2 regions of the Duganella hordei genome follow, and region 2 is predicted to be linked to the other one. Evidence: predicted binding sites of a transcription regulator. Region 2 holds the regulator's gene; the other holds the start of a gene.

The links. Region 2 encodes FNR, which switches genes on or off when oxygen is low (the NO sensors DNR and NnrR bind a similar motif). Its sites were predicted from a motif close to TTGATNNNNATCAA; they were not measured.
Region 1: ABWW33_RS27750 (bacteriohemerythrin) is a predicted target of FNR. The motif match lies at 1,769-1,782, and genes of this name have one in related genera.

Annotation. Positions count from the first base shown of each region.
Region 1 covers NZ_BPWI01000017.1:101,996-107,312, reverse strand. The annotation lists gene ABWW33_RS27760 (acetate/propionate family kinase) at 1-294, opposite strand, end outside; gene ABWW33_RS27755 (bifunctional enoyl-CoA hydratase/phosphate acetyltransferase) at 291-1,694, opposite strand; gene ABWW33_RS27750 (bacteriohemerythrin) at 1,853-2,254, shown strand; gene ABWW33_RS27745 (universal stress protein) at 2,278-3,105, shown strand; gene ABWW33_RS27740 (PAS domain S-box protein) at 3,351-5,317, shown strand, end outside.
Region 2 covers NZ_BPWI01000001.1:840,784-846,100, forward strand. The annotation lists gene ABWW33_RS03545 (response regulator) at 1-1,028, shown strand, start outside; gene ABWW33_RS03550 (response regulator) at 1,018-1,656, shown strand; gene fnr (fumarate/nitrate reduction transcriptional regulator Fnr) at 1,825-2,628, shown strand; gene ABWW33_RS03560 (TraR/DksA family transcriptional regulator) at 2,650-3,036, opposite strand; gene yghU (glutathione-dependent disulfide-bond oxidoreductase) at 3,184-4,026, shown strand; gene ABWW33_RS03570 (efflux transporter outer membrane subunit) at 4,161-5,317, shown strand, end outside.

The sequences.
Region 1 (5,317 bases), on a different contig from region 2:
GCGGTGCGCCACCGCCGCCAGCCGCGCCGGCCCGGCGTGCTCGTCGAGCAGCGTGCGCAGCCGCCGCAGCGCCCGTTCGAACGGGTCGCCGTCGCCGGACGCCAGCGGCGCCGGCTGCGCGTCCGAGGCCGGCGCGTGCAGGCTGACCTGCGGCTGGCCGCCGGGCTCCAGGCCTTCCGCCACGCCGCTCAGGATGGCCGCCTGGGTGTGCCCGCCACGGCAAGGGTAGAGCGCGAACTTGAGCGAAGAGGAGCCGGCGTTGACCGCCAGCACCACGCGGCGGTAGTCGCTCATGGCCGCTGCTGCCGGTAACTGTGCGCCAGCAGCAGCGCCAGCGCGGCCGAGGCGGTGCGGGCGGCGGCGCCGTCGGCGCGGCTGGTCAGGGCGATCGGCACGCGCGCCCCCAGCACCACGCCGCAGACGGCGGCGCCGGCCAGGTATTCGAGCTGCTTGGCCAGCAGGTTGCCGGCCTCCAGGTCGGGCGCGATCAGGATGTCGGCGTGGCCGGCCACCGTCGAGACGATGCCCTTGGCGCGCGCGGCCGCCGGCGAGATGGCGTTGTCGAAGGCCAGCGGGCCGTCGAGCAGCGCGCCGTGGATCTGGCCGCGCTCGGCCATCTTGCACAGGGCGGCCGCGTCCAATGTCGACGGCATCTTCGGCGTCACCGTCTCGACCGCCGACAGGATGGCGACCCGCGGCTCGGCGATGCCCAGCACGTGCGCCAGGTCGACGGCGTTCTGCACGATGTCGACCTTGTCGAGCAGCGTAGGCTGGATGTTCAGCGCGCCGTCGGAAATGAGCAGCACCTTGTCGTACAGCGGCACCTCGGTATGGAACACATGGGTCAGCCGGCGCGCGGTGCGCAGCGCCGGCTCGGCCAGCACGGCGGCGATCAGCTCGTCGGTATGCAGGCTGCCCTTCATCATCATGTCGACCTCGCCGGCGGCGGCCATCGCGGCCCCGCGCGCGGCGGCCGCGTGGCTGTGCGGAACGTCGACCAGCGTGACGCCTTCCAGCGAACGGCCGGCGGCCTCGGCCACTGAGCGCAGCCGCTCCCGCGGCCCGATCAGCAGCGGCACGATCAGGCCGTGCTGCGCCGCGTCCAGCGCGCCGCACAGCGATGGGCCGTCGCACGGGTGGACCACGGCGCAGCGCAGCGGCGCCAGCGGGGCGGCCCTGGCCAGCAGGCCGGCGTAGTGGGTGTGCGCCTGCGACAGGTTCAGCTGGGGCAGCTGGGCGCGCGGCCGGCGCACCTTCTCGCCGGGGGCGATGACGGTGGCCACGCCGGTCAGCACCACCGCGCCGGTCTGGTTCTTGATTTCGCAATCGAGCAGCACATGCTTGTTGACGTCATCCTTGGCCGTCACCGTGGCGGTGATGCGCAGCTCGTCGCCGATGCGCACCGGCTTCAGGAACTGCAGCGTCTGCGCCAGGTAGATCGTGCCGGGGCCGGGCAGGGCCGTGCCCAGCAGGCGCGAGATCAGCGCCGCGCCCCACATGCCGTGCGCGATGACGCCATGGAACAGCGTGTGATCGGCGTATTCCGGATCGACGTGGGCGGGGTTGACGTCGCCCGAGACCGCGGCGAAGGCGAGGATGTCTTCCTTGGTCAGGCGGCGGCTCAGGCGGGCGTTCTGGCCGACGCTTAACTCGTCGTAGGTGATGTTTTGTATGGTGTCGTCGGATTCATTCATGGGATGCCCGCAAAGGTGCGCTGCCGGAACGGAAGGCTTGCGAGGCAGTGTAGTGAGCGGGATAGCCGAAGTATTTGATCTGGATCAAATACAGCCGGAACCCCGGCCAACCATAATCGTTGCATCGACCACCAAGGATCGCGATTGTGGAGGACATCATGGAAACGACAGGCTGGAGCGCCGACATGGCGCTGGGGATCCCGCTGTTCGACGAGGCGCACCAGGCCCTGGCCGAGCAGGTCAAGCAGCTGCTGGACGGGCCGGACGAGCAATTCGAGGCCGGCATGGCGCGGCTGACCGACGCGCTGGAGGAGGATTTCCGGCTGGAGGAGTCGCTGATGGAGGCGATCGATTATCCGGCGATCTGCTCGCACCGCGAACAGCACGCCCGGGTGCTGGCCACGCTGCACGGGCTGGAGCCGGGCGACATCGCCGCCGGACGCAAGGCCGCCGGCCTGATCCTGCCGTGGTTCGAACTGCACCTGGCCACCGCCGATACCGCGCTGGCCATCGCGCTGCAGGCGATGGGGCAGGCCGCGCCGGCGGGCGCCGCGTCGTAGCGATCACACACCGAGGAGCAAATATGTCATACAAGACGATATTGGTGCACGCCGGAGCGTCGGCGCGCGCCGGCCACATAGCCGCTTGCGCCAGCCGCATCGCCATCGCCGAACAGGCCCATCTGGTCGGCCTGGCCAGCACGGGCATCAACCCGCTGATGTATGAGTGCAATGCGGCGGCGGCCGGCATCCCGCTGCTGCCGCAAGACTTGAGCGGGCTGATCGAGCCGGCCCGGCAGGCGCTGGACCAGTTCACCGCCACGGCCAGCGGGCTGGGCGTGGCGTCGTCTGAAGTGCGCCTGAGCGACGACAGCATGATCGACAGCCTGGTGCTGCAGTCGCGCTATTGCGATCTGGTCGTCGTCGGCCAGGCCGGCCACGGCTACCCTGCGGACGATACCTTGCCGCAGGAGCTGATCCTGCATTGCCCGCGGCCGGTGCTGGTGATCCCCCGCGAGGGCAGCTTCGAGCGCCTCGGCGAGCGGCCGCTGCTGGCCTGGGACGGCGGCATGGCGGCCAGCCGCGCCATCGCCGCCGCGCTGCCGCTGCTGCGGAAGGCGGCGCTGGTGACGCTGGCGGTGTTCAATCCGCAACAGGTGTACGGCGCGCACGGCCAGCAGCCCGGGGCCGACCTGGCCGCTTATCTGGCGCGTCACGGCGTCAAGCTCGACGTGGTGGTGCGCCAGGCCGACGACGTCGGCGAGGGCCTGCTGTCGCTGGCGGCCGAGGTCGATGCCGACCTGCTGGTGATGGGCTGCTACGGGCACACGCGCTTCCGCGAACTGCTGCTGGGCGGCGCCACGCGCAGCATACTGAACCGCATGACGCTGCCGGTGCTGATGACGCGCTGACTGTCGGCGGCAAACCACTTCACGACTCGGAGCCCACACTGTGCTATTGTGGGCACAAGTTACAGGTTTTATCTCCATACTTCGCGACGTCCCATCATTCAGCCCGCATGCGCACTGCGGGTTGCCTCGGCCTCCACCGCCTAGTTGTTGCTCATAACGCACTTCTTTCACGACCTCCGCCCCGCGCCGCCATGCGCAACGGATGCTCGTGCCAATTCCATTATGTGACACCGGGGAGAAATATCTTGATCGTCGACCGCTCGCTGTACGATGGGCAACTGCTATTGAAGGCGGGGGCGCTGCAGGACGCCATTTTCAACAGCGCCAATTTCTCCAGCATCGCCACCGACGCCCAGGGCGTGATCCAGATTTTCAATGTCGGCGCCGAGCGCATGCTGGGCTACAAGGCCGCCGACGTGATGGACAAGATCACCCCGGCCGACATTTCCGATCCGCGCGAGCTGATCGCGCGCGCCGCCGCGCTCAGCCTGGAACTGGGCACGCGGATCACGCCGGGCTTCGAGGCGCTGGTGTTCAAGGCCTCGCGCGGCATCGAGGATATCTACGAACTGACCTATATCCGCCAGGACGGCAGCCGCTTCCCGGCCATGGTGTCGGTGACGGCGCTGCGCGACGACCAGGAAACCATCATCGGCTATCTGCTGATCGGCACCGACAACACCGCGCGCAAGCGCGCCGAGGAGGCGTTGCAGAAGGCCGGCGCGCTGCAAAACGCGATCTTCAACAGCGCCAACTTCTCCAGCATCGCCACCGATGCGCAGGGCGTGATCCAGATTTTCAACGTCGGCGCCGAGCGCATGCTGGGCTACAAGGCCGCCGACGTGATGAACAAGATCACCCCGGCCGATATTTCCGATCCGCTGGAGGTGATCGCGCGCGCCCATACGCTGAGCATCGAGCTGGGCACGCCGATCACGCCGGGCTTCGAGGCGCTGGTGTTCAAGGCATCGCGCGGCATCGAGGATATCTACGAGCTGACCTATATCCGCCAGGATGGCAGCCGCTTCCCGGCCATGGTGTCGGTGACGGCGCTGCGCGACGACCAGGGCGACATTATCGGCTACCTGCTGATCGGCACCGACAACACCGTGCGCAAGCAGGTCGAAGCCGAGCAGGCGCTGCTCGACCAGCGGCTGCGCGACCAGCAGTTCTACACCCGCTCGCTGATCGAGTCGAACATCGACGCGCTGATGGCGACCGACCCGCGCGGCATCATCACCGACGTCAACCAGCAGATGGAGTCGCTGACCGGCTGCACCCGCGATGAACTGATCGGCGCGCCGTTCAAGAACTACTTCACCGATCCGGCACTGGCCCAGGCGGGCATCTCGCGCGTGCTGCGCGAGGGCAAGCTGACCAATTACGAGCTGACCGCGCTGTCGCGCGAAGGCCTGGAAACGGTGGTGTCGTTCAACGCCTCCACCTTCCACGACCGCGACCGCAAGCTGCAGGGCGTGTTCGCGGCGGCGCGCGACGTCACCGACCGCAAGCATTTCGAGCACAAGCTGCAGGAAAACAATGTCGAACTGGCAAGCGCGAAGGCGGCGGCGGAAAAAGCCAACCTGGCCAAGTCCGAGTTCCTGTCGAGCATGAGCCATGAGTTGCGCACGCCGCTCAACGCCGTGCTCGGCTTTGCGCAGCTGATGGCCTCCGATACGCCGCCGCCGTCCATCGAGCAGAAAATCTCGATCGACCAGATATTGCAGGCCGGCTGGTATTTGCTGCGCCTGATTAACGAAATCCTCGACCTGGCGATGATCGAATCGGGCAAGGTCGGCCTGTCCAAGGAGGCGATGTCGCTGACCGAGGTGCTGCTCGACTGCAAGGCCATGATGGCGCCGCAGGCCGAGCAGCGTGGCATCGAGCTGCGCTTCCCGAGCTTCGAGAGCCTGTTCTTCGTGCACGCGGACCGGACCCGGGTCAAGCAGGTGATCGTCAACCTGCTGTCGAACGCCATCAAATACAACCGCGCCGGCGGCACCGTGACCGTGGGCTGCGAGCACGACGCCGACGGCCACATCCGCGTCAGCGTGACGGATACCGGCGCCGGCCTGCAGCCGGACAAGCTGGCGCACCTGTTCCAGCCGTTTAACCGGCTTGGCCAGGAAGCCGGCGCCGAGGAGGGCACCGGCATAGGCCTGGTGGTGACCAAGAAGCTGATCGAGCTGATGGGCGGCACCATCGGCGTCGA
Region 2 (5,317 bases):
TGCAGGCCATCACCTACATCGCCGAGCTGGGCGAGGGCGGCGCGCTGCGCTACATCAGTCCGCAGATCGGCATGCTTGGCTTCACCCCCGCCGAGTGGCTGGCCGACCCCGGGCTGCACGGGCGGCAGATGGATCCGGCGCAGCGCGCGTCCACGCTGCGCGCGCTGGACGATTGCCGCCGCGACGGCAGCCCGCTGCGGCTGGAATACCGGCTGTCGGCACGCGACGGCCAGGCGCTGTGGTTCCGCGACCAGGCCGAGCTGGTGCGCGACGACGAGGGACGGCCGCTGTTCATGCAGGGCATCATGATCGACATCACCCAGAATAAGCTGACTGAACAGGCCTTGCTGGCGTCGCAGCAGGCGCAGCGCGACCTGGCGGCGCACCAGGAAAGAATCAAGGAACACGAGCGCAAGCGCATCGCCCAGGAAATCCATGACGAGCTGGGCGGCCTGCTGACCGGCATCAAGGCCTATATCTCGGTCAGCATGGACCGCGGCGCGGCGGCCGGTGCGGCGCCCGAGCCCTTGCTGGCCGAGGCGGCCGGACTGGCCCAGGACGCGATCGAGACGGTGCGCCGGGTCATCACCGACCTGCGGCCCAGCGTGCTCGACCAGCTGGGCGTGTGGGCCGCGCTGGAATGGTATGCGGAGCAGATCGAACGCCGCTCCGGCCTGCACTGCGCCTGCGCCATCAGCCCGGCCGCGTCGGCGCTGGAGCTGGGCGCCGAGCGCAGCACGATGCTGTTCCGCATCGCGCAGGAAGCGCTGACCAATGTGGTGCGGCACGCCGAGGCCAGCGCGGTGCAGCTGCGGGTAGACTACGCCGACGGCGTGCTGCAGCTGCGCATCGACGACGACGGCAAGGGTATCGCGGCCGAGCGCTTGCTCAATCGCGAGTCCTGGGGCATCCTCGGCATGCACGAACGCAGCCGTCATTTCGACGGCGAATTGAAAATCACCGGCAGGCCGGGGCAGGGCACGACCCTGCTGCTGCGCCTGCCATTGGACGCACACCATGAGCAATAATCCCATCCGCGTGCTGCTGGTCGACGACCACGCGATCGCCCGCAACGGCGTGCGCTTGATGCTGAGCACGGTCGACGACATCCGCGTCGACGGCGAAGCCTGCAACGCCAACGAGGCGCTGCAGCTGGCGCAGGCGCAGGAATTCGACGTGGCGCTGCTCGACATCACCATGCCCGGCAAGAACGGGCTGGAGCTGCTCAAGCAGTTGCGCGCCGAGCGGCCCAAGCTGGCGGTGCTGATGCTGAGCACCTACGCCGAAGATATCTACGCCGTGCGCGCGCTCAAGCTGGGCGCGGCCGGCTACCTGACCAAGGATGCGCCAACCACGGCGCTGGTGGCGGCGGTGCGCAAGGCCGCATCCGGGGGCAAGCACGTGAGCCCGGCCCTGCTGGAAAAGCTGGCCAGCCTGATCGGCGGCGGCGAGGTGGGCAAGCTCGAGGCGCTGTCGAACCGCGAGCTGGAGGTGTTCAAGCTGATCGCGGCCGGCGAATCGCTGGTGCGCATCGGCGAGACGCTGCACCTGAGCCCCAACACGGTGACCACCTACCGCGCCCGCATCCTGGAGAAAATGGGCCTCGACAGCAATGCCGAGCTGACCCGGTATGCGTTGGAGCACGGCATCATCTAGTTTCATATTGCAAAGGTTGTAGGGGAAGCCCTACAGATTTCTGTCCGGACTCCCCTACGCGACACGGCAGCGAAGCCCGATAACCGCGCGGCCGCCGATCGCCGATACTGTCTCCATACCGCAGCCAACGCTCAGATGCTGCGAAAAACACAACAGGGAGCAGCGAACATGACGACCAACCTCCAACTGGCAACACACAATGGCGGTGCCGTGAGCAGCAGCCAGAACAAATGCGCGATGTGCGGCTTGAAGAACCTGTGCCTGCCGGTGGGGCTGAACGACGCCGAGGTCAGCCGCCTCGACAAGATCATCGGCCGCCGCCGCCGCGTCGAACGCGACGAAAACCTGTGCCGCATGGAACAGCCGTTCAACAACCTGTATGCCGTGCGTTTCGGCCATTTCAAGACCTCGCGCGTCAACCACCGCGGCGAGCAGCAGATTACCGGCTTCCAGATGGCCGGCGAGCTGCTGGGCATGGACGCCATCGGCACCGGCCAGCACGGTTGCGGCGTGGTGGCGCTGGAAGACAGCGAAGTGTGCGAGATCCCGTTCGCCCGGCTGCAGGAATTGTTCGCCGACGTGCCGCAGCTGCTGCAGCACTTCCACCGCATCATGAGCCAGGAAATCATGCGCGAGCAAAACGCGATGATGTTTCTCGCCAATATGCGGGCCGAGCAGCGCTTCGCCTTGTTCCTGCTGAATCTGTCGACGCGCTATGCGGCGCGCGGCTACTCCCCCAACAGCTACCAGCTGCGCATGTCGCGCGAGGACATCGGCGACTACCTGGGCCTGACCATCGAAAGCATCAGCCGGCTGCTGTCGCGCTTTCGCAGCAACGGCTGGATACGGGTCGACAAGCGCGACCTGACCATTGTCGACCGCGCCAGCCTCGAGGCGCTGGCGACCGGCGCCGACCAGGACGGCACCAAGGTGGCCGCCAAGGCGCTCGGCCGCACGCCGGCGGTGGCCTGAGGCAGTGAGCCTGCCGCCGGCTCAGCCCGGCGCGCGTCCCGACCGTTCGACCGCCGTCTGGCAATCCACGCACGTCTGGGCGCTGGGCTCGGCCCGCAAACGGGCCGCCGCGATGGCCGCGCCGCACTGCACGCAGGTGCCGTAGCTGCCCGCGCGCACGCGTTCCAGCGCCTCGTCGACGGCGCGCAATTCCATCAATTCGTGATTGAGCAGCGCGATGTCGGTGTCGCTGAGCTGGCACGCTTCGGCCTGGTCGGCATCGATCGCGTAGCTATTAAACAGCGCCATCTGCTGTTGCTCGTCGGCCTGGTGCAGGCGCTGGCGCAACTGCTGCGCCAGTTCGCGGCGCCGCAGCAGCAGACTACTGTTGAGCTCGTCTATGACGTGGGCGCTGCTGTCGGGACTCATGTCGATCTCCATTCACTTGTTCAATGCAGCCATCGTAGAGACTCGCCCGTGCAATTTGATTGATGCAAATCAAAAAGGGCCGGCTTCGGATAGAATGGTTTTTCGCGCGCAAGCAGCAGCTTGCACGCTCACTGTGAGGAGAGATGCATGACGGATCCATCGAAGTATGTACCGCCGGCGATCTGGGTCGCGCCGGCATCGTCGGGCGGCACGTTCGGCAACATCAACCGCCCGGTCGCCGGCGCCACCCACGAACAGGAACTGCCGGTCGGCAAGCATCCGCTGCAACTGTATTCGCTGGGCACGCCCAACGGCGTGAAGGTCACCATCATGCTGGAAGAGCTGCTGGCGCTCGGCCATGGCGGCGCCGAATACGACGCCTGGCTGATCCGCATCAACGAGGGCGCCCAGTTCTCCAGCGGCTTTGTGGCGGTCAATCCCAACTCCAAGATCCCCGCGCTGGTCGACCGCAGCGGCGCGCAGCCGCTGCGCGTGTTCGAGTCCGGCTCCATCCTGATGTATCTGGCGGAAAAGTTCGGCGCCTTCCTGCCCACGGAAACGGCGGCGCGCACCGAAACCCTGAACTGGCTGTTCTGGCAGATGGGTTCGGCGCCGTTTGTCGGCGGCGGCTTCGGCCACTTTTACGCCTACGCGCCGGAAAAGCTGCAATATCCAATCGACCGCTATGCGATGGAAACCAAGCGCCAGCTCGACGTGCTGGACCGCCAGCTGGCCGAACACCGCTACGTCGCCGGTGACGAGTACACGATCGCCGACATGGCGGTCTGGCCGTGGTACGGCGGCATGGTGCTGGGGCAGTTGTACAGCGCCGCCGAATTCCTGTCGGTGCACGAGTACCGGCATGTGCGGCGTTGGGCCGACGAGATCGCCGCGCGTCCGGCCGTCATCCGCGGCCGCAAGGTGAACCGCACGTTCGGCAACCCCCAAGACCAGGTGCTGGAGCGGCACGACGCCGCGGATCTGGACTGACGCCGGCCGCTGGCATCGACGTCGGACCGAGGCACTGAAACACCGTGCCTGCGGTGCGTTTTGATCTGGATCATGGTTTTTTCACTCACTTGCTCTCATAGTAAAAGCCCGTTCGGCCCAAACGAGAGCATGTCATGTACCACACCAACGTCGCGCCGCCGACGGCGGCCATCCGGCTCGGAAGGGCGGGGGCGCCGCTGTTGTTGGCCTGTCTGACCGGCTGCAGCCTGCTGCGCCCGGTCGATCTGCCGCCGCCGGCGCCGGCGTTCCAGCCGCCGCCGGCCTGGTCTTCCGGCCACACCGCCACGTCCTCCGCGTCCGATGGCGCCGCGCTTGCCGGCTGGTGGCGCCGCTTCGACGATCCGCTGCTCGAGCAGTTGGTGACGCGCGCCCTGCAAGCGAACACCAGCATCGCGTCGGCGCGCGCTTCGCTGCAGCAGGCGCGCGCCACGCGCGATGCCGCAGCCGCAGCGCTGGCCACCACCGTGGTCGGCAGCGCCCAGGCCCAGCGTAGCAAGCTCGACGGGGCGTCCGCCACCAATAGCTACAACCTGGGCTTCGATGCCAGCTGGGAACCGGACCTGTTTGGCGCCAACCATCATGCACTGGCGGCCGGTGCGGCCACGCTGCAGGCCAGCGCGGCCACGCTGGCCAACGTGCAGGTCTCGGTCGCCGCCGAGGTGGCGCGCAGTTATATCGAACTGCGCGGCATCCAGGCACGGCAAGTCATCGCCCGCGACAACCTGGCCAGCCAGCAGGCCACGCAGCAGATTACCGCATGGCGGGTCCAGGCCGGACTACTGACTTCGCTGGAGCAGCAGCAAGCGATCACCGCCACCGAGCAGGCCGCGGCCCAGTTGCCGGTGCTGGAGAGCAGCCGGGCGTTGCTGGCCCACAGCCTGGCCGTGCTGTGCGGGCAGGCGCCGGCCGCGCTCGACGACGCGCTGGCGCCGCCGCAGGCGATACCCGCCGGCGGCGCAGAGCTGGCGCTGAGCCTGCCGGCCGCCACACTGCGCCAGCGTCCCGACGTGCGCGCGGCCGAAGCCCAGCTCGAAGCGGCCCGCGCCAAAGTGGCCCAGGCCGACGCCGCGCGCTACCCGGTGCTGCGTCTCGAGGGATCGCTGGGATTGAGTGGACTTGCCGCGGGCGGCAGCGGCGCGGCGCTGCTGCGCACCTTGCTGGGCAGCGTGGCGGGCAATGTGTTTGACGGCGGCGCCAGCGCGGCCCAGCTGCGGCTGCAACGCGGCGCGCTGGCGCAAGCGCAGGCCGGCTATCTGGCGACGCTGCTGAC